2 regions of the Blautia sp. AF19-1 genome follow, and region 1 is predicted to be linked to the other one. Evidence: predicted binding sites of a transcription regulator. Region 1 holds the regulator's gene; the other holds the start of a gene.
What was found. The regulator Rex, encoded in region 1, represses fermentation and respiration genes when NADH is low (regulators of the CRP and FNR family bind a similar motif). The targets are predictions, from matches to a motif close to ATTGTTAANTANTTAACAAT.
Positions count from the first base shown of each region.

Region 2: a site for Rex is predicted at 2,245-2,264, ahead of DWX26_RS13755 (iron-sulfur cluster assembly scaffold protein). Genes of this name have one in related genera too.

Region 1 covers NZ_QUGQ01000005.1:5,345-16,985, reverse strand. Annotated here, with positions in the region: gene DWX26_RS04250 (bifunctional ADP-dependent NAD(P)H-hydrate dehydratase/NAD(P)H-hydrate epimerase) at 1-1,094, opposite strand, end outside; gene DWX26_RS04245 (redox-sensing transcriptional repressor Rex) at 1,184-1,840, opposite strand; gene abc-f (ribosomal protection-like ABC-F family protein) at 1,995-3,920, shown strand; gene DWX26_RS04235 (NADP-dependent isocitrate dehydrogenase) at 4,019-5,221, opposite strand; gene DWX26_RS04230 (S8 family peptidase) at 5,387-6,232, opposite strand; gene DWX26_RS04225 (MATE family efflux transporter) at 6,321-7,661, opposite strand; gene DWX26_RS04220 (MATE family efflux transporter) at 7,946-9,313, opposite strand; gene DWX26_RS04215 (LysR family transcriptional regulator) at 9,437-10,324, shown strand; gene DWX26_RS04210 (GNAT family N-acetyltransferase) at 10,293-10,787, opposite strand; gene DWX26_RS04205 (M28 family metallopeptidase) at 10,866-11,641, opposite strand, start outside.
Region 2 covers NZ_QUGQ01000022.1:28,724-40,364, forward strand. Annotated here, with positions in the region: gene asd (aspartate-semialdehyde dehydrogenase) at 1-170, shown strand, start outside; gene DWX26_RS17935 (DUF6783 domain-containing protein) at 237-329, opposite strand; gene DWX26_RS13750 (GGGtGRT protein) at 397-1,407, opposite strand; gene DWX26_RS13755 (iron-sulfur cluster assembly scaffold protein) at 1,433-2,125, opposite strand; gene DWX26_RS13760 (acyltransferase) at 2,350-3,015, opposite strand; gene DWX26_RS13765 (DNA topoisomerase) at 3,064-5,166, opposite strand; gene DWX26_RS13770 (formate/nitrite transporter family protein) at 5,163-5,921, opposite strand; gene DWX26_RS13775 (hypothetical protein) at 6,072-6,263, shown strand; cyclic di-GMP riboswitch class I at 6,420-6,495, shown strand; gene DWX26_RS13780 (ABC transporter substrate-binding protein) at 6,595-8,439, shown strand; gene DWX26_RS13785 (ATP-binding protein) at 8,505-10,784, shown strand; gene DWX26_RS13790 (substrate-binding periplasmic protein) at 10,798-11,613, shown strand; gene DWX26_RS13795 (ATP-binding protein) at 11,597-11,641, shown strand, end outside.

The DNA of each region.
Region 1 (11,641 bases):
TCTGCCCGGCAGCCCGAAAGAATCTCTGCATCTTCTGCAATCAGGTTCAGCGCATCTGCATCCAGAACAAGAGGAACTTCTGTGTGCTGCACCGTAAAAACGAGCAGTTCTTTTGCCGTCCGGCTTTTGGAAAGCCCCGGTCCCGCAACAACAGCGTCCGCCCAGGCGAGATCCTGCAGCAGGGCTTCTTCCGGAAGCGGCTCATCCTCCTTCCAGAAATCCGCCATTGCTTCCGGCAGGGCACAGAAAAGCGGCGTACGGTTTCTTTCCTCTGTCACAACCTTTACCATGCCGGCACCGGATGCAAGGACTGCCCTGGCACACAAAACAGCGGCTCCGCACATGGCACCGGAACCGGCAAGTACCAGCACCTTTCCGAAGGTTCCCTTATTTCCCATCGGCGTGCGGGTAAGAAACCGGTCCAGATCTTCTTTTTCCACTGAACCGTACCAGGGCGTCTCCTCTTCTCCTGCATCAAAGCCGATTCCGATATCACGGACCAGGACCTCTCCGGCATATCGTTTTCCGGGATCAAAAAGAAGCCCTGGCTTTGCACAGGCAAATGTCACCGTGGCTCTGGCTTTCACCGCCGCATCAAGGACCTCTCCGGTATCCGTGTGGATCCCCGAAGGGATGTCCACGGCAAGAACAGGAACACCGCTTGCGCAGATTGCTTCCACTGCCCTCCGGTACTCCCCTGCCAGCGAACGGGATACGCCAATTCCAAAGATGGCATCTATGATAACAGTATATTCCCGGAAATCCGGATTCTTAACCTCACGGACCCCATAATTTTCCGCAATTTTCTTCTGTGCTCTCATGCCTTCACTGTATTTTTCCGGATTTCCAAGACAGAACAGTTCCGCATCCACCCCTTTCGTCTTTAAAATCCGTGCAATTGCCGCACCGTCCCCTCCATTATTTCCGGGACCGCACACAGCAAGGACTTTTCCTGTATCCCATGTTCCATTTTGAAGCTCCTCCACGCAGGACAGCGCCGCGCGCTCCATCAGTACCAGGGACGGTACCCCCATGGTTTCGATCGTATTGCGGTCTGCCTGCTTCATCTGTGCTGCTGTAAGAATCCGTTTCATCGCTTTTCCTCCTTTTCCTGCCTTATCCGGAAAGTGAACAGAAAAAGTCTCCGGTTTCCCGAAGACTCTCCTGCTTTTGTTTTGGTTTCTTAATTGTTCTTTGGATGCTCCGCCTCATATCTGGTCAGATTGTAGGAGAGACGCATCAGACTTTCGGAAAGATGGACGTTCTCGACGATCACATCTTTCGGAAGTTTTAAGTTTAGATCGGTATGTGCAAAATTCCAGATTGCTTTTACACCGTTGTCCACGAGAATCTCTGCCATCTCTACCGCTTTTGCTTTTGGCAGTGTCAAAGCCGCAATCTCTACATGGTGTTCCTTGATAAATTCCGGAAGCTCGTCCGCCATGCGGATTTCAATTCCGCGCACGGAGATTCCTTTTAATACCGGGTTGACGTCAAAAATACCGACCGTTTTGAATCCGCTTCTTTCAAAGGCCGCATAATTGGCAAGTGCCTGTCCCAGATTTCCGGCTCCGACAAAAATCATATTGTGGACTCTGTCCAGACCTAAGATTTTTCCAATCTCGCTGTACAGATACCGCACGTTATAACCATACCCCTGCTGGCCGAAGCCGCCGAAATTATTTAAATCCTGGCGAATCTGGGAAGCTGTCACTTTCATCCGCTCGCTCAGCTCACCGGAAGAGATCCGTTCTACTCCGTCCTCCAGCAATTCGCCCAGGTAACGATAATATCTAGGAAGTCTTTTGATAACTGCCCGCGAAATTCCTTTTTCTTCCAAGATAAATTCCTCCTTATTTACACCTGCATATATTCATATTATATATGGTTGATAGAAAATTGTCAAAGATTTCTTGAAATTTTGTGTATTACTCTCTATAATAAGGATGGTGTATTATGTCAAAATACAGAAATATGTTATCTGGAGGAACCACATGATTCTTGCATGTCAGAATATCTCGAAAGCATTCGGGACAACGGAAATTATCAAAAATGCATCTTTTCATATAGAAGAACGCGAAAAAGCCGCACTGGTCGGCATCAACGGTGCCGGAAAATCGACGCTGTTAAAAATCATCATCGGCGAAATGAGGGCCGATGAGGGAGAGGTCATCCTCTCCAAAGGAAAGACGATGGGCTATCTCGCCCAGCATCAGGATCTGACCGGACACCTTTCCATTTACCAGGAAGTGCTGACCGCGAAACAGAATCTGATTGATATGGAGGAACGCCTCCGTCAGATGGAAAGTGATATGAATACAAAATCCGGTGCAGAGCTGGATGAACTTCTTTCCACCTACACCCGCCTCTCCCATACCTTTGAACTGGAAAACGGATACGCGTACCGCAGTGAAGTCGTCGGTGTTTTAAAAGGTCTTGGCTTTTCCGAGAGCGATTTTGAAAAACAGGTGGACTCCCTCTCCGGCGGTCAGAAGACCCGCGTGGCACTTGGTAAACTGCTGCTCACCAAACCGGACATCATTCTGCTCGACGAGCCGACCAACCACCTCGATATGGACTCGATCTCCTGGCTCGAAACGTATCTTTTAAATTACAGCGGAGCCGTCCTGATCGTCTCCCATGACCGTTACTTTCTCGACCGCGTTGTCACAAAAGTCGTTGAAGTGGACAATAAAAAAGTAACAACTTTTGAGGGAAACTATACCGCCTACAGTCAAAAAAAAGCAATGCTCCGTGAAGCCGCTTACCATGCCTGGGTCAACCAGCAGCAGGAAATCCACCATCAGGAAGAAGTCATTGCAAAGCTGAAATCTTTCAACCGCGAGAAATCCATCAAACGCGCCGAGAGCCGTGAAAAAATGCTGGACAAAATGGATGTGCTGGAAAAGCCGACCGAAGTACGCTCCGATATGCGGATCCGTCTGGAACCGCGCATCACAAGCGGAAACGATGTGCTGACCGTCGAGCACCTCTCCAAAGCCTTCCCGGGACAGACGCTTTTCCAGGATCTGAATTTCGAAATCAAGCGCGGGGAGCGCGTCGCAATCATCGGAAACAACGGAACGGGAAAAACGACGATCTTAAAGATCTTAAACGAAGTCATCCGCCCGGATGTCGGCTCTTTTACACTTGGAAGCCGTGTACAAATCGGTTACTACGATCAGGAGCATCAGGTGCTCCACATGGAAAAGACCATTTTCCAGGAGATTTCCGACGCGTATCCATATCTGACAAACACCGAAATCCGAAATGTGCTGGCCGCCTTCCTGTTTACAAACGACGATGTCTTCCAACCGATTCATACCTTGAGCGGCGGTGAGCGCGGACGAATTTCCCTTGCCAAGCTGATGCTCTCGAACGCCAACTTCCTGATCCTCGACGAGCCGACCAACCACCTCGATATCGTCTCTAAAGAGATTCTGGAAAATGCACTGAAGGACTACACCGGAACGGTGCTATATGTCTCCCACGATCGTTATTTTATTAACCAGACCGCAACCCGGATTCTGGAGCTGACGGGACAGACACTCGTCAACTATATCGGAAATTACGATTACTATCTGGAGAAAAAAGAAGAGCTGACCCGCATCTATGCTCCTGCTGCCGATGCCGCCGCTCCGGAAGAAGCAGCGGCTCCTTCCGAAGCCTCCTCCACAAAGCTGGACTGGAAAGCGCAGAAAGAAGAACAGGCACGTCTCCGCAAGAAAGAAAACGAGCTGAAAAAGACGGAGAAACGAATTGAAGAGCTTGAGACACGCGATTCGGAAATTGATGAGGAAATGTCGAAACCGGAAGTCGCAACGAATGTGGCAGAGTGTGTGAAATTAAGCAAAGAGAAAGCAGAGATTGCCGCGGAACTCGAAGAGCTGTATGAAAAATGGGAAGAGCTTGCCGAATAGGCCTGGTTTTCCCCGGAAAATTCAAAACAGAAAAAGCCGGTCCGGCGCATCCCTTTTTGCGGGAATGCCGGATCGGCTTTCTTTTTTGCTTCGTTTAATTATTTCTCCAGCTCCTCGCGGATGGCCAGGATGAAATCACGGCTGTTTAATACGGTCGGATTTTCCATGGTGGTGATCAGCGCAAGGTCTTTTGTCATTTTTCCGCTCTCGATCGTTGCGATCGTTGCTTTTTCCAGACGGTCTGCAAATGCGGAAAGTTCTGCGTTTCCATCCATTTCCCCGCGTTTTCTGAGTGCGCCGGTCCATGCAAAAATGGTGGCCACGGAGTTGGTGGATGTCTCCTCACCTTTTAAGTGACGGTAATAGTGGCGCTGTACGGTTCCGTGCGCAGCCTCGTACTCGTAATATCCGTGCGGGGATACGAGAACAGAAGTCATCATCGCAAGGGAACCGAAGGCGGAGGATACCATGTCGCTCATGACATCGCCGTCGTAGTTCTTGCAGGCCCAGATAAAGCCGCCCTCTGCTTTCATGATGCGGGCAACGGCGTCGTCGATCAGAGTGTAGAAGTAGGTAATGCCTGCTTCTGCAAATTTCTCTTTGTACTCTGCATCGAAGATCTCCTGGAAGATATCCTTGAAGCGGTGATCATACTTCTTGGAAATCGTATCCTTGCTTGCAAACCACAGATCCTGTTTCGTGGACAGTGCGTACTCGAAACAGCTTCTCGCAAAGCTTTCTATGGAGTTATCCAGATTGTGCATGCCCTGAATGACACCGGCGCCGGTGAAGTTGTGGATCAGCTCTCTTGTCTCGGTGCCGTCCTCAGCCGTATAAACCAGCTCTGCTTTTCCCGGTCCCGGAATGCGCATTTCTGCATTTTTATAGACATCTCCGTATGCATGACGGGCAATCGTGATCGGTTTTTTCCAGTTGCGCACGCACGGCTCGATGCCTTTTACGACAATCGGGGTACGGAAAACGGTTCCGTCGAGCATGGCACGGATCGTTCCGTTCGGGCTCTTCCACATTTCTTTCAGATTGTACTCGGTCATACGCGCTGCATTCGGCGTAATGGTGGCACATTTGACTGCTACACCGTATTTCTTGGTAGCGTTTGCGGAATCTACGGTTACCTGATCGTTCGTCTCGTTTCTGTGTTCCAGTCCCAGATCGTAATATTCCGTTTTCAGGTCAATAAACGGGAGAAGCAGCTCATCTTTGATCATTTTCCAGAGAATTCTGGTCATCTCATCTCCATCCATCTCTACCAGAGGAGTGGTCATCTGAATTTTTTCCATAGTAGGCCTCCTTTTTCTATTCCCGTTTATTGTATAAAGTATCCTATAGCTTGTCAAGTCAAAATTCGCCTGATTTTTTGGCATTTTCCCATAAATTCACACAATTTTTGCAGGATGAGAGGTGTTTTCCTTCATTTTTCTTTTTTTATGCTGCCGCACAGTGTCTCACAGAAGAGACAGAAAACGGTCTGTTTGAAGCATCCCATGCCCCTGACGGTTGCGCGGAAGGCCAAGGTCTCTCGCCGATTCGCAAAGCAGCATTTTCGCCTGGACATTTGTAAGATCCGGAACCCGTTCAAGTGCCAAAGCCACGGCTCCGGACACCCGCGGTGCCGCCATCGAGGTGCCGCTCTTCACCACATATTCCTTCCTGCTTCTTCCAGGCGCGCAGGAAATGAGACGTTTTCCAGGCGCGACAAGATCCGGTTTGCAGACGCAGTCCCGTGTCGGGCCGCATCCGGAGATTCCTCTTCTTGGCTCCAGCAGATCGCCCGCTCCCACGGTGATCACTTTTCTGCTGCTCCCCGGCGCCGTAATACTGCCCGGAGCGGGCCCCAGATTTCCGGCCGCTGTCACAACAGTGATCCCGTCATCCCAGGCGCGCTCCACCGCCTGTACTAGCAGATCATCCACCGTTTTTTCCTGCTCTGTTGTTCCCACTGAAATATTTAAAATGCGGATATTAAGTCTTATTCGCTCTTTGCACACCCAGTCAATCGCCGCGAGGATATCCTGCTTTCTTCCATTTCCCCTTCGGTCCAGAATCTTCACTACGACAAACCGGCATCCCGGTGCCGCACCCTGGTATTTTCCGCCGGACGCTCTTCCACTTCCGCCAAGGATACCACAGACATGCGTTCCGTGTCCATTGTCATCGTAAGGCGTCTCCCGCCCGTACACAAGATCCCGGAAGGCTACAATCCGGCCGTCAAAATCCATATGGGGAAAAATCCCTGTATCCAGCACGGCGGCTGTAATTCCTTTTCCTGTCAGATTTTCCTGCTCTTTCATCCATAAGCCCCTGTGTATTCTTATCTTATGGTATGCAAAAAAGGCTGCCTTTCGCAAAGAACAGCCTTTTTGTTTTTCTTTTCTATACTTAAAACTGAATCTGCTTTTCCCCTTTCCGTTTCCAGAGAGCTGCTGCAAGCGGGATGCCGCAGAGCTCAGCCAGGACAAAGGCGCCCCATATCAGATTCAGGTTTCCAAATCCTTTGAGAAGAAATGCAAACACCAGCGGCAGAATCGCCTGGCGTGTCATGGATATGTACATACTTTCTTTTCCAAGGGAAAGTCCCTGCAACGCCGCCTGATAGATCAGGCCTGGAATCGAAAGCAGATAGGCCACTGCCAGAATGCGGAGCGCCGGAACTCCGATGCGCATCAGATTGTCCGAGGCATCAAAAAGTTTCAGTACAACGCCAGGACAGAATTCCAGCACGGCAAAAAAGATAAGAAACAGTCCGCCGCCGTAAAGAATGCCGTACCGGATCGACTGACGGATTCTTTCTTTTTGCTTTGCGCCGTAATTGTACGCTACAATCGGAATCAGACCGTTTGTGATACCGTGAACACCGACGGTTGTAATATTCTGAATCTTTGTGCACACACCAAAAGCAGCAACTGCCGTCGAAGAAAAGGTAATAATAATCGCATTCATCGCCATATTGACAACCGAGGTCAGGATCTGTACCAGCGTGGACGGAAAACCGACTTTTATAATCTCACGCACACTCACCCAGTCCGGTTTCAGTGTAAAAGCAAACGGAATTTCCGGGTTCCACTTTTTATTGATTACCATTCCGGCAAGGCAGCCCATAAACTGACCGATGACGGTTGCAAGCGCAGCTCCGGCCGTCTCCATCCGCGGAAGGCCGAACCAGCCGAAAATAAAGATCGGATCGAGAATCAGATTTGTCAGCGATGCGGCGGAAAGTGTAAAAATAAAAAGGTGCGCTTTTCCGCTTGCCATAACAAACCGGTCAAAGACCCACTGTCCCATCTGGCCGAGAGACGCGATCATACAGATACTTAAGTATTGGATGCCATACGCTGCGATGGCTTCATTGCCGCCGGACTGACTTTCAAAATAGATCCGGGCAAATGCGATACATAAAATACTGTTTAAAATCCACGAGCAGAATGCAAGAAAAAGCGCGGCGCTCGCTGCATCTTTTACCTTTTTCTGATTCTTTTCTCCAAGTGCCCGGGAAATGACGGCGTTCAGGCCGACCGCATTTCCAAGACCGAGCGATGATACAATGAGCTGCATCGGAGCCGCCAGGGAAATTGCCGTCAGTGCATCCTCAGAAACCCGCGCAACGAACACGGAATCCACGAAGTTGTAAAGCGAATTAATCAGAAGTGACAGCATCAGCGGCAGCGCCATGGAAATCACCAGACGGCTGACCGGGATCGTTCCCATTTTGTTTTCTTCCATAAAAACCCTCTCCTGTTCTTTTGTTTTTGCTGTTTCCAGTGTAGCGTGAATTTCCGGAAAGATCAAATACTTATCTTCGATACAGCAAAATAGTTTTTAGCTATACTTTATAATTTTTTCACCTGCAGAAACTGCCACCGGCAGCTCTCTTCGAATGCAGCGCAGCGAAAAAGGGGAATCTAACCCTTTTTATCGTATGTATCGCAACAAAAACAGGAAGATATCTGCCGAAACGATTTCGGTAAATATCTTCCTGTACTTTTTTCAAAAGCTTTTCAAAACTATTACTTCTGCTGCTCCATTCGCTTCAATTCCGGCAGAACCAGAATCAGCATGGTGATAAAGCAGAGACTTCCGCCGATTACGTTTGATACCGGTTCGGCAAGGAAGACACCGTCCGTTCCCATGTGGAGTACGTACGGCATCAGATAGGTGAGCGGTACAACAATGAATACTTTTCGGAGCAGAGAGAAAAAGATCGCCTGTTTCTTTTTATTCAGAGATTTGAATACGGTCTGTCCAATGTACTGCAGATCCATGAAAATGAATGCTGCAAAGTACTGCTTCAGAGCCGGAACCGCATCTGCTGTCAGTACCGCATCCGAACTGAAAATACCGATCAGCGCATGCGGCGCCAGAACAATCACGCTCCACATCACTGCGGTATAGCCGAGGATCATCGCACTCATGACACACATCGCCTTGCGCACGCGGGCCGGACGGCGTGCACCGTAATTATAGCTCAAAATCGGAGAAGTTCCCTCATTCATTGCATAGATCGGTGTCTCGACGAGCTGACGCACGCTCGATACAATCGTCATAACAGAGATGTAAATATCACCGCCGGTCACAGAGAGTACGTTGTTGCAGCAGATCGTGACAAGGCTGTTGGTCAGCTGCATGATAAATCCCGCGGTACCGAGGCTGACAATATTTTTCGCATAGCCTGCACACTCAGAAATTTCATCTTTCCGCACAAAGCGCACTTTCAGTTCCGATTTTCGGGTCAGGAAATACAGAACGAACACGGCGGAAAGTGTCTGGGAAATCACAGTTGCAATCGCAGCCCCCTGCACACCAAAGCCAAATACAAAGATAAACAGCGGGTCAAGCAGCAGGTTTGCGACCGCTCCGATCGTGACGGAAAGCATGCCAACGGTCGAGTAGCCCTGCGCGTTGATGAACGGGTTCATGCCGGTTGCCACCATCGACGGCAAAGTTCCGATCAGATAAATCATCATATAAGGATACGCGTATACCATCGCATCTGCCGATGCACCGAACAGCGACAGCAGTGGACGGGCAAACAAAAAGCCGATCACCATCAGTATGACAGCACAGACACATACCATGGAATACGACGTATTCATAATACGTTCCGCCTTTTTTTGATCATTCTTTCCACGCTCAATCGAAAACAGCGGAGCGCCGCCGCTTCCAAACAAGTTGCTGAATGCTGTGATGATAACGATCAGCGGAAAACACAGACCGACTGCACCGAGTGCCGCCGTTCCTACCTCCGGGATCCGCGCGATGTAGACGCGGTCTACAATATTGTACAGCAGACTCAAAATCTGAGCAACCAGCATCGGGAGCGCTGCCCCGAGGATGTTTCCGGTTACGGTTCCATGTTCGAAATCAATTCGTTTCATTTGTTCCCTCATTCCCTTCTTTTTCACTTGCTTTTCAGTATAGCATGGCGTATTCTATATGTAAATTATTGTTTTTATATTGAAATTAAATAATTTTTATATATTTTTTTCAGGAGGATTTTTATGGAACTTCGACAACTCGAATACTTCCGCGCCATCGTGGATGCGGGAACCATCAGCGGGGCGGCACGGGTGCTGCATATGACACAGCCGCCGTTAAGTTATCAGATCAAAATGCTGGAGGAAGAGCTTCAGGTTCCTCTTCTCATCCGCGGCACGAAGAAAATCACTCTGACCGAGGCAGGAAAAACACTGTATGAACAGGCAGGAACGCTTCTGATGTTTGCGGATCTCACCAGGCGCGAAGTCGTAAAATCCAGTCAGTCTGCGACACTCCACATCGGCATGACGCCATCCACCGTTTCACTGCTCGCCGACTATCTCCTGCGATTTTCCTGGAAATACCCGCACATCCATTTCGATGTCCACGAAGGTTCTACCTTTGCTTTAAAAGACCAGCTCGAAAATCACATGGTGGATCTCACCACGCTCCGCACGCCAATCGTTTTAAATGGCTGCGAGACGAAGACCCTTTTAAAAGAGAGCATCACCGCCATGGCACTCCCTTCTCACCCGCTTTTTGCCGGGCGTGAAACCCTTTCGCTTACAGAACTTGCCGAGCAGCCGCTGATTCTGTCGAACCGCTACCGGAAATACATGCTCTCCGCTTTCGAGCAGGCAGGTCTGTTCTGCGATATCTATCTCACCTGCGAGGACGCCCGCACGGCAATGACAATGGCAGAAAAAGGCCTTGGCATCGCTCTTCTGCCGGCCTCCATGCTGAATCTTTCCCATAAATTAAAGGCCTGCACCATCACAGATGCAGACCTTACAACCGAAATCCTGCTTGCCTGGCGCAAGGGGCGCCTTCCGTCTGAACTTCGGGCTTTTCTGGAATTGTGGGATGAAAATGACTCCCTCAATAATCAAATTCATGTTCCCCAACCGTAATCGTCTGCGTCAGTTTTTCATTCTGATACGGTTTACGGATCTCAATTAGATTCAGAACGGTGTAACCACGCTTTCTCAAAAATTCAATCATCCTGTGGTTATTGGGATGGACATAGTTGTAAACCGTATCGTTTCCATAAGAAGCTGCAATTTCTTCTGCCTTGCCATGCAGTGCGGCAGCGACTCCCTGCCGGCGGTACTCTTCTCTGACAAAGATGGATTCCACCCACACCACCTCGCTCTCAATACGACAGACAACATAACCTGCGTATTCGCCATGCACCGTAGCGGCAAACACTGGAAATCCTGCTAAAAGGTATTCCTTCATTTCTTCCCGTCCGTCTTCCACGTTCGGTTTTGATGCAATTCCTTTATAGGAACGCAGTTCTACTCGAAACAGCGCAACCATTTCTGCAAGGGCATCGTTTACCTGCCTGATTTCTACCAGTTCTATTTTTTTCATGGTTTCTCTCTCCTGCCACTGTCGTTCTTTTTCCTATTTGCAATTCGTCTCGCTGCTCATATCCGTGATCGAAGTATATCAGGCTTCTTTTCTCTTGCGAAACAAATATTCATCCAATTGTTTCCGAATCGTTTCCGGTATTTCTCTTGCCACCGGGCAGACCGCTGCGTTTGCGAATCTTCCGGTAAATACTGTCAGGAAATCAATATCTTTTTGCAGCTGCTCCATCGACATCACATCTTTGACATCGTAGCGGCAGTGAATCGGGGCGACATTTCCGTTGGCAATACGCGCAAACGAAACAGCCGGAACCCCATGATCGGCAAATGGTGTGGAATCACTGGAATAGACGCCGTTTTCTGCCGCAATTGGAAATCCAACTTCTGCAGCCATATAGCTGATGTAATGGGTAAGCTTTTCTTCTGCCGATACACAGGCGATAAATTTTCCCATATACGTTCCGATCATGTCCAGATTGATGTTCAGTACTGTTTGTCTCAGTTCTTTTTCATGATCTCTGACATACGCTTTTGATCCTAAAAGTCCTCTTTCTTCGCTTCCGCAGAATACAAACCGAAGACCATAATTCAGCTCTTTCCCTTTCATCTGCTCCATGATTCCAAGAAGCCCTGCGCATCCGCTCATGTTGTCATATGCACCATGCGAAAGCGATGTCGTATCATAATGCGCGCTTAAAACGATCCATTCTTCTCTTTTTCCCGGCAATTCTGCAATCACATTATGGGATTCTCCATCGTATTCCTTCTGCCGGATTTCCAGACGGATCTGTTTTACTTTATTTTTCACAAGTTCTACTGCCTGTGCGGAGTGAATCATAGCGCAGAGCACTTTCT
Region 2 (11,641 bases), on a different contig from region 1:
ATGTCAACTACGAGAACGGTATGGGAATCAACGTAGGCCGTTTAAGAGAGGATTCCATCTACGACTGGAAATTCGTAGGTCTGTCCCACAACACGGTCCGCGGCGCAGCAGGCGGAGCAGTACTTTGTGCAGAGACATTGGTTGCAAAGAAGTTTATCGCTGCAAAATAATGCTTAGAATGATATAAAAAACGCCTCTGAAACGTTTTGGGTTCAGAGGCGTTTTTTGTGCATGGATCAAAAGAATATAGCATGTGTTTGAAACATCGTTCCTGCAATCTGCACGCCCAACTTTGCAGGATATCGAAAGCAGCAAAAAAGAAGCGCCATACGGGAAAATTCCCGCGGCGCTTCTTTTTTGCTCAAATAATTTTATTTACGCAAAGTTTGGCTAATCTTAGAATTTGCCAGCTTTTGCTGCCTCTTCAACAGCTACAGCAACAGCAACAGTCATACCAACCATCGGGTTGTTTCCTGCGCCGATCAGACCCATCATCTCTACGTGAGCCGGTACAGAAGAAGAACCTGCAAACTGAGCGTCAGAATGCATACGTCCCATAGTATCGGTCATACCGTAGGAAGCAGGACCTGCTGCCATGTTGTCCGGGTGAAGAGTACGTCCTGTACCACCGCCGGAAGCAACGGAGAAGTATTTTTTACCAGCTTCGATACGCTCTTTTTTGTAGGTACCTGCAACTGGATGCTGGAAACGAGTCGGGTTGGTGGAGTTTCCGGTGATGGAAACGTCAACGTTCTCTTTCCACATGATAGCAACGCCTTCACGAACGTCGTTAGCGCCGTAGCAGTTAACTTTCGCACGCGGTCCATCGGAGTATGCTTTTCTGAATACTTCTTTCAGTTCTCCGGTGTAGTAGTCATACTCAGTCTCTACATAAGTAAAGCCGTTAATACGAGCGATGATCTGAGCAGCGTCTTTTCCAAGACCGTTCAGGATAACACGCAGAGGTTTCTGACGTACTTTGTTTGCTTTTTCAGCGATACCGATAGCACCCTCAGCAGCTGCGAAGGACTCATGTCCAGCCAGGAATGCGAAGCACTCGGTGTCCTCTTCCAGAAGCATTTTACCAAGGTTACCATGGCCAAGACCAACTTTACGCTGATCTGCTACAGAACCCGGGATACAGAAGGACTGAAGTCCCTCACCGATTGCTGCAGCAGCTTCAGAAGCTTTGCGGCATCCTTTTTTGATTGCGATTGCTGCGCCTACAGTGTAAGCCCATTTTGCATTCTCGAAGCAGATTGGCTGAATGCCTTCGATCATTTTGTATACATCAAGGCCAGCAGCTTTTGTAACTTCTGCAGCTTCTTCGATGGAGTTGATTCCGTACTCAGCAAGCTTAGCCAGAATCTGTTTCTCTCTTCTTTCATATGATTCAAATAAAGCCATTTTCCTATCCTCCTAAATTATCTGATTACTCTTTTCTCGGGTCAACGATCTTAACAGCATCAGCAACACGTCCGTACTGTCCGCTTGCTTTTTCGAAAGCTGTGTTTGCATCATCGCCGGCTTTGATGAAGTCCATCATCTTTCCGAAGTTGATGAATTTGTAACCGATAATCTCATCATCTGCATCCAGAGCGATACCTGTTACATAACCGTCGGTCATCTCCAGATAACGAGGTCCTTTTGCAAGAGTTCCGTACATGGTACCAACCTGGGAACGAAGTCCTTTACCAAGGTCTTCCAGGCCTGCGCCTACAACCAGTCCGTCCTCGGAGAATGCACTCTGGCTTCTTCCGTAAACGATCTGCAGGAAGAGCTCTCTCATAGCAGTATTGATAGCATCACACACAAGGTCAGTATTCAGTGCCTCAAGGATGGTAAGTCCTGGCAGAATCTCAGATGCCATAGCTGCAGAATGAGTCATTCCTGAACATCCGATGGTCTCAACGAGAGCTTCCTGGATAACGCCCTCTTTTACGTTCAGAGTCAGCTTGCAGGTACCCTGCTGCGGTGCGCACCAGCCAATACCGTGAGTGAATCCGGAAATGTCTTTGATTTCTTTTGCTTTTACCCATTTTGCTTCCTCCGGAATCGGAGCTGCACCGTGATGCACGCCCTGGGCAACCGGACACATCATTTCTACTTCGTGTGAATAAGTCATTGTTAAACTCCTTTCAAATATGTACTTATTTGAGCTTTTGTCTTTCGAACGGACTGTTTCCAGCCTGTTCACAGACCTATGGTTATTGTCTCACAAAATTGGTCATTCGTCCAGCATATTTTGATAAAAAATTGCAAAGACCACCGGAAAACGATAAAATTTCCGGCGGTCTTTTAAATCAATCGGTTTGGTTTTCTCTCGATAAAAGAGAATTTTTTTAATTATCAGATTTTTTTGACAATTTCTTTCGCATTCTTAAAAATATGACCTGACGGGATCACACCGCGAACACAGGAGAGTGGATAAATGTTGGAATTTCTTCCGACAACCGTTCCCGGGTTCAATACGCTGTTACAGCCGACCTCAACTTCATCGCCGAGCATCGCACCGAATTTTTTCAGTCCGGTTTCGATCTGTTCATCTGCGCCTTTGACAACAACGAGCTTCTTATCGGATTTTACATTGGAAGTAATGGAACCGGCACCCATATGGGCTTTGTATCCAAGAACAGAGTCGCCGACATAGTTGTAATGCGGAACCTGTACTTTATTAAAGAGAATGACATTTTTCAGTTCGGTGGAGTTTCCAACGACAGCGCCCTCGCCGACGATGGCATTTCCGCGGATAAAAGCACACTGGCGGATCTCCGCGCCTTTTCCGATGATGCATGGGCCGTTGATGGAAGCGGTCGGTGCGATCACGGCATCTTTTGCGATCCAGACATTTTCGCCGCGTTTTTCGTATTCTGCCGGATCGAGTGTTTCGCCGAGTTCAAGAATAAAATCTTTAATGAGCGGAAGCACTTCCCATGGATACGTTTTGCCTTCAAAGATTTTTGCGGCAATGGTCTGGGTTAAATCATAAAGTTCAGAAATGGTTGCATCTTTCATGCGTGATTCATCCTTTCTTGTTTTAGTTCCTGTTTATCTTACCACATTTCAGGAGTTCTGTGTGCCCTTTTTTCTGGCGGTGGAATAGGACTTTGCAGAGGAGTCTTCTGCAGCGGTACGTTTCCCGGTACGGGAGCGCGTGGAAGAGGCTTTTTTGTAATACGGCGCGGACGCATCAAAGCTGCTCTTTAGCTGGAACTGATTCCGCATCTGCTTCACATTTACCGTGTGGCGTGTCACAAAGTTTTCCAGTTTTCCCATATATTCCTCGGAGGTAATGGAGCCTTCCGCTACATAGGTAAGTCCCTTTTCCCAGCTTGCCGTCAGCTCCGGATTCAGAAGCGGGCGGATCGACTGGTGTACGACGTCGTAGATCATTTCGCCAAGCTGTGTCGGGGTGATAACCTGTGTCTTTTTGTTCAGAGCAAGATATTTGATAAAGACAAGCTTTTTCAGAATCTCAGCACGCGTCGCACTCGTTCCGATGCCGCTTCCCTTAATCTGTTCGCGCAGCTCCTCGTCTTCAATGAGCTGTCCGGCATTTTCCATTGCAAGGATCATCGAACCGGAGGTGTAGCGTTTTGGCGGAGAGGTTTCTCCTTCCTTGATAGAAAGGTCGAGAAGATTCAGCTCGCTGCCTTTCTGCAGCTGGGACAGCGCTGCAAGAAAAGAGGGATCGCAAGTCGTCTCGTCTTCCTTTCTGCCCTCGTCGTCCTCCTCTTTCTTACGGAAGAAAGAATACTGCATGGCTTTTAAATAGCCCTCCTGCACGAGAACACGGAAGTTGGAGAAAAACTGCTCGCCGCCGATTTCGGTGACAAGAGCAACTTTCTGATAGACCGCCGGCGGATAGAAGATACCGAGAAAACGGCGGACAATCGTCTCATAAACTTTTGCGGAGAGTTCCGAGAGGTTCCGCAGATTGTTAAGGCCCTGTCCGGTCGGAATGATCGCATAGTGATCGGTAATCTGTTTATCGTTTGTATAGCGGGTGGAACCAATCTTTTTCCAGCTTTCACCCTGCAAAATTTCATTTGCAAGGCCGCTGCAGATGCCGTACTGCTGCAGGCCGCGCAGGTTTTTGCTGATTTCCCTGGCAACGGCAGAAGAAAGCACACGGGCATCGGTTCGCGGATAGGTAACCAGCTTTTTCTCGTAAAGCTCCTGAACAACTTTCAGCGTTTCATCCGGACTGATTTTGAAAAAGCGGGCACAGTCATTTTGCAGCTCCGCAAGGTTGTAAAGCAGTGGCGCATTTTTATTTTCCTTTTTTCGCTCCATTTTCAGGACATGCGGGATCAGAGGATTCTGCATGCTTAATTCCTCGATCAGTTTCTGTGCGTCCTCTTTTTTCTGGAAGCCGTTCTCCTTATAGAGAAGCGGAGAGTTGAAGTAGCGGCTGCCTTTTACGGCGCGCCATTCCCCCTCAAAATTGCGTCCATTTAAGGAAAGACCGGCGATGACACGGTAGAATGGTGTTTTCACAAAGCTGCGGATTTCGCGCTCCCGGCGTACGACCATGCCGAGCACACATGTCATAACACGGCCGACGGAAATAGACTGATATTTAGTGCCGAGATACGATGCGACAGCGCTTCCGTATTTGAGCGAGAGAAGACGGGAAAAATTAATGCCCATCAGGTAATCTTCTTTGGCGCGGAGATAAGCGGATGCCGAAAGATTGTCGTATTCACTTTCGTCCTTCGCTTCGCGGATACCGCGCAGAATTTCTTCTTCTGTCTGCGAGTCGATCCAGACACGCTTCTGTTTCTTGTCTTTGATACCGGCCATCTGCGCGACGAGACGATAGATGTATTCTCCCTCCCGCCCGGAGTCGGTACAGACATAAATGGTTTCAATATCCTCCCGGTGGAGCAGGTTACTCACAATGGTGAACTGCTTTTTTACTTCCGGGATAACTTCATATTTGAAGTTTTCAGGCAAAAAAGGCAGGGTCTCGAGACTCCACCTTTTTAACGCAGGATCATATTTTTCCGGATAACTCATCGTAACCAGGTGACCGACGCACCAGGTTACGACGGACTGATCCGACTCTAAGTATCCATCCCTGCGCTGCATATTCTGTTTTAACGCTTTTGCGAACTCCTGAGCAACGCTCGGTTTTTCCGCAATGTATAAAGATTTTGTCATTTATCTGCACTCATCATTCGAAGCGGCCAGGCAAGGAGCACACCGCCTCCTATTGCGTTTCCTATAGTTACAATGACCATACTTTTCAATGCGGCAGTCAGAGAAATGCCGCCTGGGACCAGAAGTGCAGCGGTAACAAAGGTGGCCATATTGGCAACGCAGTGTTCAAAACCGGCAACAACGAATCCGGCGATGCAAAGTATAATCATGAAAAATTTGGCAACTTCATTTTTGCATTTCATGCCGCAGGCAACGGCGAGGCAGACGAAGAAGTTGCAGAGAATGGCACGGAAAAACATTTCTCCGGCAGGAATGGAAAGTTTATTTCCAATAAATCCTGCGTAATAATCGGCAGTACCGGAAGCACCTGCCAGTACGAAAATTACGGAGAGAATCAGGCATCCGACAAAGTTTCCGATGTAGCTTACCAGCCATACTTTTCCAACCTGTGCCCAGGAGACTTTTTTGTCATAGGCCCCAAATGCCATAACAAGATTGTTTCCGGTGAAAAGCTCTGCACCGATAAAAACGATCAGCAGAACCGCAATGGCAAACACAATACCGCCAAGCAGTTTTCCCCAGGCAGGATCTGTACTCTGGAACGTATTGCCTACCACGTTGGAGAAAATCATGGCAACCACGATAAAGAAACCGGCCATGACTGCACGGAGAAAGTATTTCCCCGGGTGTTCTTTCAGCAGCTTTGCTTTGTTTACGGCTGCCTCTGAAAATTTTTGTACGTCATCATAAGGCATAGAATAACTCCTTTCTTATGTCCAGTAGGATGGACATATCCCCTCTCTTTTTGTCCGGGGGATGGTCTTTTTTTCCGGAGCAGCTTGCAAATGCTTCGGATTTCGCGCTTTCAACTTTGGCTATTATAGCATTTCCCGGAAAGATTCGCAATGAAGGAGGAAGAAAAAAGTATATTTCCACAGAAATGTCAGAAAATAAGGGGTGAAACGACAGATTGTATGATGAACTCAGAGGGATTGAAACAAGGATTGAAAGCTTTTTTAACCGAGTTAGCCACTTGCTCAAAGACAGGACTTCCAGAAAATATGATAGATATCATATTTCTGGAAGTTTTATTGTAAAATAATGTAACGTACTTAATAGGAGAACAGTTCGAGTATATGTATCGGCTGTTCTTTTTTTTGCTTTTGAACGTTAAAATGTTAATCTTTTTCTTGCGTATAGTAGAACACTAAAGTATAATAAAATCAGTTTTTTGCATAAGATTAAAGCTATAATAAGGAAATTGGCAAACCAGATGAAAGTCTGGGACGCAAAGCTACAGGGCCTGTAAAATGGCAGCCAGTTGCATAAAATGAGGTGCACTGTCTGTCTGACGGTGCTTTTTTACGGTGTTATTTCACAGACGTAACAATAATGATTTTATCAGGAAAAAATGAGGAAAATAAAAGTATGAAAAAGGCAAAACGTTGTCTGACAGCAGTGGTGTCAGGTGTACTTGCAGCATCTGCTGTCTTGTCTGGATGTGGACAGTCAAAGAAAGAAGTATCTATAAATGATGATCATCTTACCGTTTATCTGTGGGAAAATCGTTTGATGAAAAATATTGCATCCTATATCCATGAACAGTTTCCAGATCAGGATATTGAATTTATTATAGGTAACAATGATACCGATTTATACAGTTATTTTAAAGAACATGATGAATTACCGGATATTATAACAGTACGTCGATTTTCTGGAACAGATGCACAGGACTTACAGCCTTATCTTATGGATTTTGCTTCTTATGATGTTGTTTCCAAGTATTATTCTTATGCGGTGCAATATTATAAGAATGAGGAGGATGAAATCCAGTGGCTGCCAATCTGTGGTATTCCGCAGACGATCATTGCCAACAAAACACTGTTTGATCAGTATGGCGTAAAGATTCCAGAAAATTATGAGGAATATGTACAGGCCTGTCAGCAGTTTTATGATAATGGCATAAAACCGTATTCCATGGATCTTGGGGAAGACTGGTCTAATAATGAAATCATCCAGGCGGCGGCAATCGGTGAGTTTACAAGCCTGGATGGTATTGAATGGCGAAACGGTGCAGAGACTGCAGCGGATGAAGTGAAGTTTGATGATACATTATGGAAACGTATTTTTTCAGAAACCAGTCAGTTTCTTAAGGACTCGCACTTTGGTAAAGAAGATATCAATATTGACGTCAATACAGGAATCCAGATGTTTGTCGAGGGAAAATCAGCAATGTTTCATGGACATCCGACGGTTATGCAGCAGCTGCAGAAACAGATGGATGCGGAGCTGACCCGTATTCCTTACTTTTCACAGACATCGGATGAATCCTATGTGTACATGACTCCGTCCTTAAACATTGCATTTAACAAAAACCTGGAAAAAGACCGGGAGAAACTGGATACTGCGCTGGATGTGCTGGATTGTATGATTTCAGAAGAGGGGCAAAAGCTGATTGCGGATGGAAGCGGTGTTATTTCATTGAATACAGATGTTCCAACCATGATGCAGGATGTGCCTGGACTGGAAGAGGAAATTAATCATAATGCTGTTTATATCCGATATTCCGCCCAAAAATCATTTGATGCAAGTCTTGAGGCTGTTCACGGATTACTGTCAGGGGAAATGGATGAAACACAGGCTTATGATACTTTTCGCAGTGTAATGAATCGTAAAGATCCAGAAGAAAAAGCAATGATGAATTTTGAAAATGAATATTCCATTTCACTGAACGATAGAAATGGCCGTGATGCAGCATCTTCCATTTTAACTACGATCAGAGAAGAAAATGATGCACAGCTGGCTCTGGCACCATATTATTATTTTACTTCTTCTATGTACAAAGGAGAATGCACCAATAGCCGGGTTGGCATGATGACAGCGAAGAGTTCAGATACAACATTATATTTTGCAAAAATAAATGGTAAACAGGTTTGTGAACTCGTGGAAAATTATCTCGCCGAAGCTGATGAGAATTTTTATGTAACCAATGAATACGAATTACCAATTGCATCTGGTATGAAAATGATCGTCAGTCAAGAGAAAAGTGGATTTTCGTTAAAGGACTTAACAGTTAATGATAAGAAAATAGACAAAGAAAAGGAATACTCGATTCTTCTTACAGACACCACAATGTCCGTTTTGAAAAAAATAAATCCGAAATGTGAGATTGAGCAGCTTAAAGATACAACATTATCAAGTGCATGGACCGAAGCAATGTCAAAAGGACAGCAGCCGTCAGCACCGGAAGACTATATAGAGGTTGAACAGTAAAAGTGGAGATAGAACAAGCGGTAAATAAAAGAAAAAAAATAACAAGGCTGTTGCTTATACTACTTATGATTCTTTTAAGCTTAGTTTGTATCAAGTATCTTATAAGTAAGTCTAATAAGTATATCAGCGAAAATGGAAAAAGCAGTATGGGAGCTGTTGTTGAACAGATACAGCAGACCTATGATCTTCAGGTGAGTGGATACTACAGCCAGCTGCAGTTGGTTGAGGAATTCTTACTTCATGAGAGGGAACTGTCTCTTGAAACGGATACGAACAAAAATTTCTTTGAAGCATGGGAAAAAGAATCGGAAAGTACTCTTATATTCCTTCAGGAAAATGGTCAGGCAATATCAGCAGGTGGAACAAAAATGCGGATTGATATGCCAAGTAAACTTCTGCTGGACTTAAAGAACGGATACAATATTGGAAAACTGGTGCGTCTTGATTATGATCAGAAGAAAAAAGACGGTTATCTGGTTGCGATTCCATGTCAGGAATACACGATCAATGGAGAAACTTATACGGCAATTGGAACTGTGTATGATCATTCGAAACTGGATTCCATGTTAAAACTGAAAGGTTATGATGGGAAAGCCTATTTGTTCATGCTGGATGATGACGGAAATATTACGTATACGAACCAGAGTGGTGATAAATACCTGCGTAATTATTCTTTGCTAAAACATTTAAAAGGGCAACAGGCTATTACAGAAGAAGAGGCGGATTTGTTCAAAAAGAAATTTGATAACAGAGAATCCGGAGTTGCACTTTTGGGAAAACAGAACCCCTATTATATGGGGTATTGCCCGATAGAAAGCAACAACACCATTTTGGTGTGCATTGTGGCAAAGGGAGTTGTGGACAATGTGCTGATGGATTACCAGAAAACGGTGTTGTTTACAACAATACTCATGGCAGGTTTTATACTTTTACTTTTTGCCGGATTATTCTACAGTATTTCCAGACTTAGTCTTGCAGATCAAAGAGCAGAATATGAAAAAAGAAATAATGAACTTCATTTGCAAACAATGAAGGAAATGGAAGTAGTCAATCAAAAACTGAAAAAGGCAAAGAACGTTGCAACAGAGGCTTTACAGACAGCTGAAAATGCAAATAAGGCGAAAACGGATTTCCTGTCTAATATGTCACATGATATTCGTACTCCTATGAATGCAATCATTGGTATCACATCTTTGATCAGACATGATGCAGGTAATAAAGCAAAAGTTATAGAGTATGCAGATAAAATAGATATTTCATCGCGGCATCTGTTGGGAATTATCAATGACGTTCTGGATATGAGCAAGATTGAGGCAGGAAAAACAGTCTTCAAATATTCTGACTTTTCTATTCTGGATCTTGTACAGGAACTTAACACTATATTTCATACTCAAATATATGAAAAGCAGCAGACCCTTACAATCATAAAAGAAAATATTCAGCATGAGTGGGTGAATGGGGATCAGGTTCACCTGATACAGATTTTCAGCAACCTGCTTTCCAATGCAGTGAAGTATACCCAGGAAGGTGGGGAAATTCAGTTCTTTGTAGAAGAATGTGAGACAAAGTCATCTGTCTATGCAAAGTACCGTTTCTTAGTTAGCGATAATGGTATGGGAATGTCGGCAGATTTCAAGGATACAATTTTTGATGCGTTTACCCGTGCGGAAAGTTCCATTACAAATAAAATACAGGGAACCGGACTTGGAATGGCGATTACTAAGAATCTGGTTGAGGCAATGGGAGGTACCATTGATGTGGAGAGTGAATTGGGACAGGGAAGCTGTTTTGAGGTTCTCATGGATCTGAAAATTGCAGAGGATAGAACAGTTGCTCTGGCGGCACAAGAAGAAACAGATAAACAGGATGGTAATATCCTTCAAGGAATGAGATTCCTGTGTGCAGAGGATAATGAGCTGAACGCGGAGATCCTGACGGAACTGTTAAAGATTGAAGGTGCGGAATGTACCATCTGTGAAAATGGCGAAGAGATTTTGAAAGCATTTGAACAGTCTGCTCCAGGTGATTATGACATGATCCTGATGGATGTGCAGATGCCTGTTATGAATGGCTATGAGGCGACGAGGGCAATCCGCAGAAGTTCCCATGAACTGGCAAAGACGATACCGATTATTGCCATGACTGCCAATGCATTCTCAGAAGACATTCAGCATTCCCTTACGGCTGGCATGAATGCACATGTTTCAAAACCGGTTGAGATGAAGGTGCTGGAAAAGACGATTAGAAGCATAAAATCCGGCGGGGGGGGGGTACCGAACCGCAGGTCACTGTACAGTGACGAATGGAAAGTAACCGGACATAGAAGAATCAAAAAGGATAGTTAGGGATGGACAGAAAATGAAAGGAAAAAGAGTGATTGCAGGCATTCTGCTTGCGGGAATTTTAGCAGTCACCCTGGCAGGGTGTAAAAACACAGATAACACGAAAGAAGAAACCGAAAGGCCTGTTATTACCCTCGGCAGTGACAACTATCCACCATACAATTATCTGAATGAGGATGGTGTACCGACGGGAATCGATGTAGAACTGGCTACAGAAGCTTTCAAAAGAATGGGATATCAGGTGGACGTTGTCCGGAACAACTGGGAGAAGAAAAAAGAACTGGTGGAGAGCGGAGAGATTGACTGTATCATGGGCTGCTTTTCCATGGAAGGGCGTCTTGATGATTACCGCTGGGCGGGACCATATGTAGCAAGCCGTCAGGTGGTTGCTGTAAATGAGAATAGTGATATCTATAAACTGAGTGATCTGGAGGGTAAGAACCTGGCTGTTCAGTCCACAACCAAACCGGAAGGTATCTTTCTGAACCGAACGGATGAGAGAATCCCAAAGCTGGGCAATCTGATCAGCCTGGGACACAGGGAGCTGATCTATACATTTCTGGGAAAAGGATATGTAGATGCAGTTGCAGCACACGAGGAATCTGTTGTCCAGTATATGAAGGATTATGACGCAAGCTTTCGTATCCTGGAAGAACCTTTGATGATCACTGGAATAGGTGTTGCTTTTGCAAAAGAGGATGACAGAGGAATCTGTGAGCAGATGAGCCAGACGCTGGAAGAAATGCGTCAGGATGGCACATCTCTGAAAATCATTGAAAAATATCTGGATGATCCCCAGAAGTATCTGGAGGTGGATGATCTTGGATATTAAGAGAAAGAAAAAAGAAAAACGGATCCAG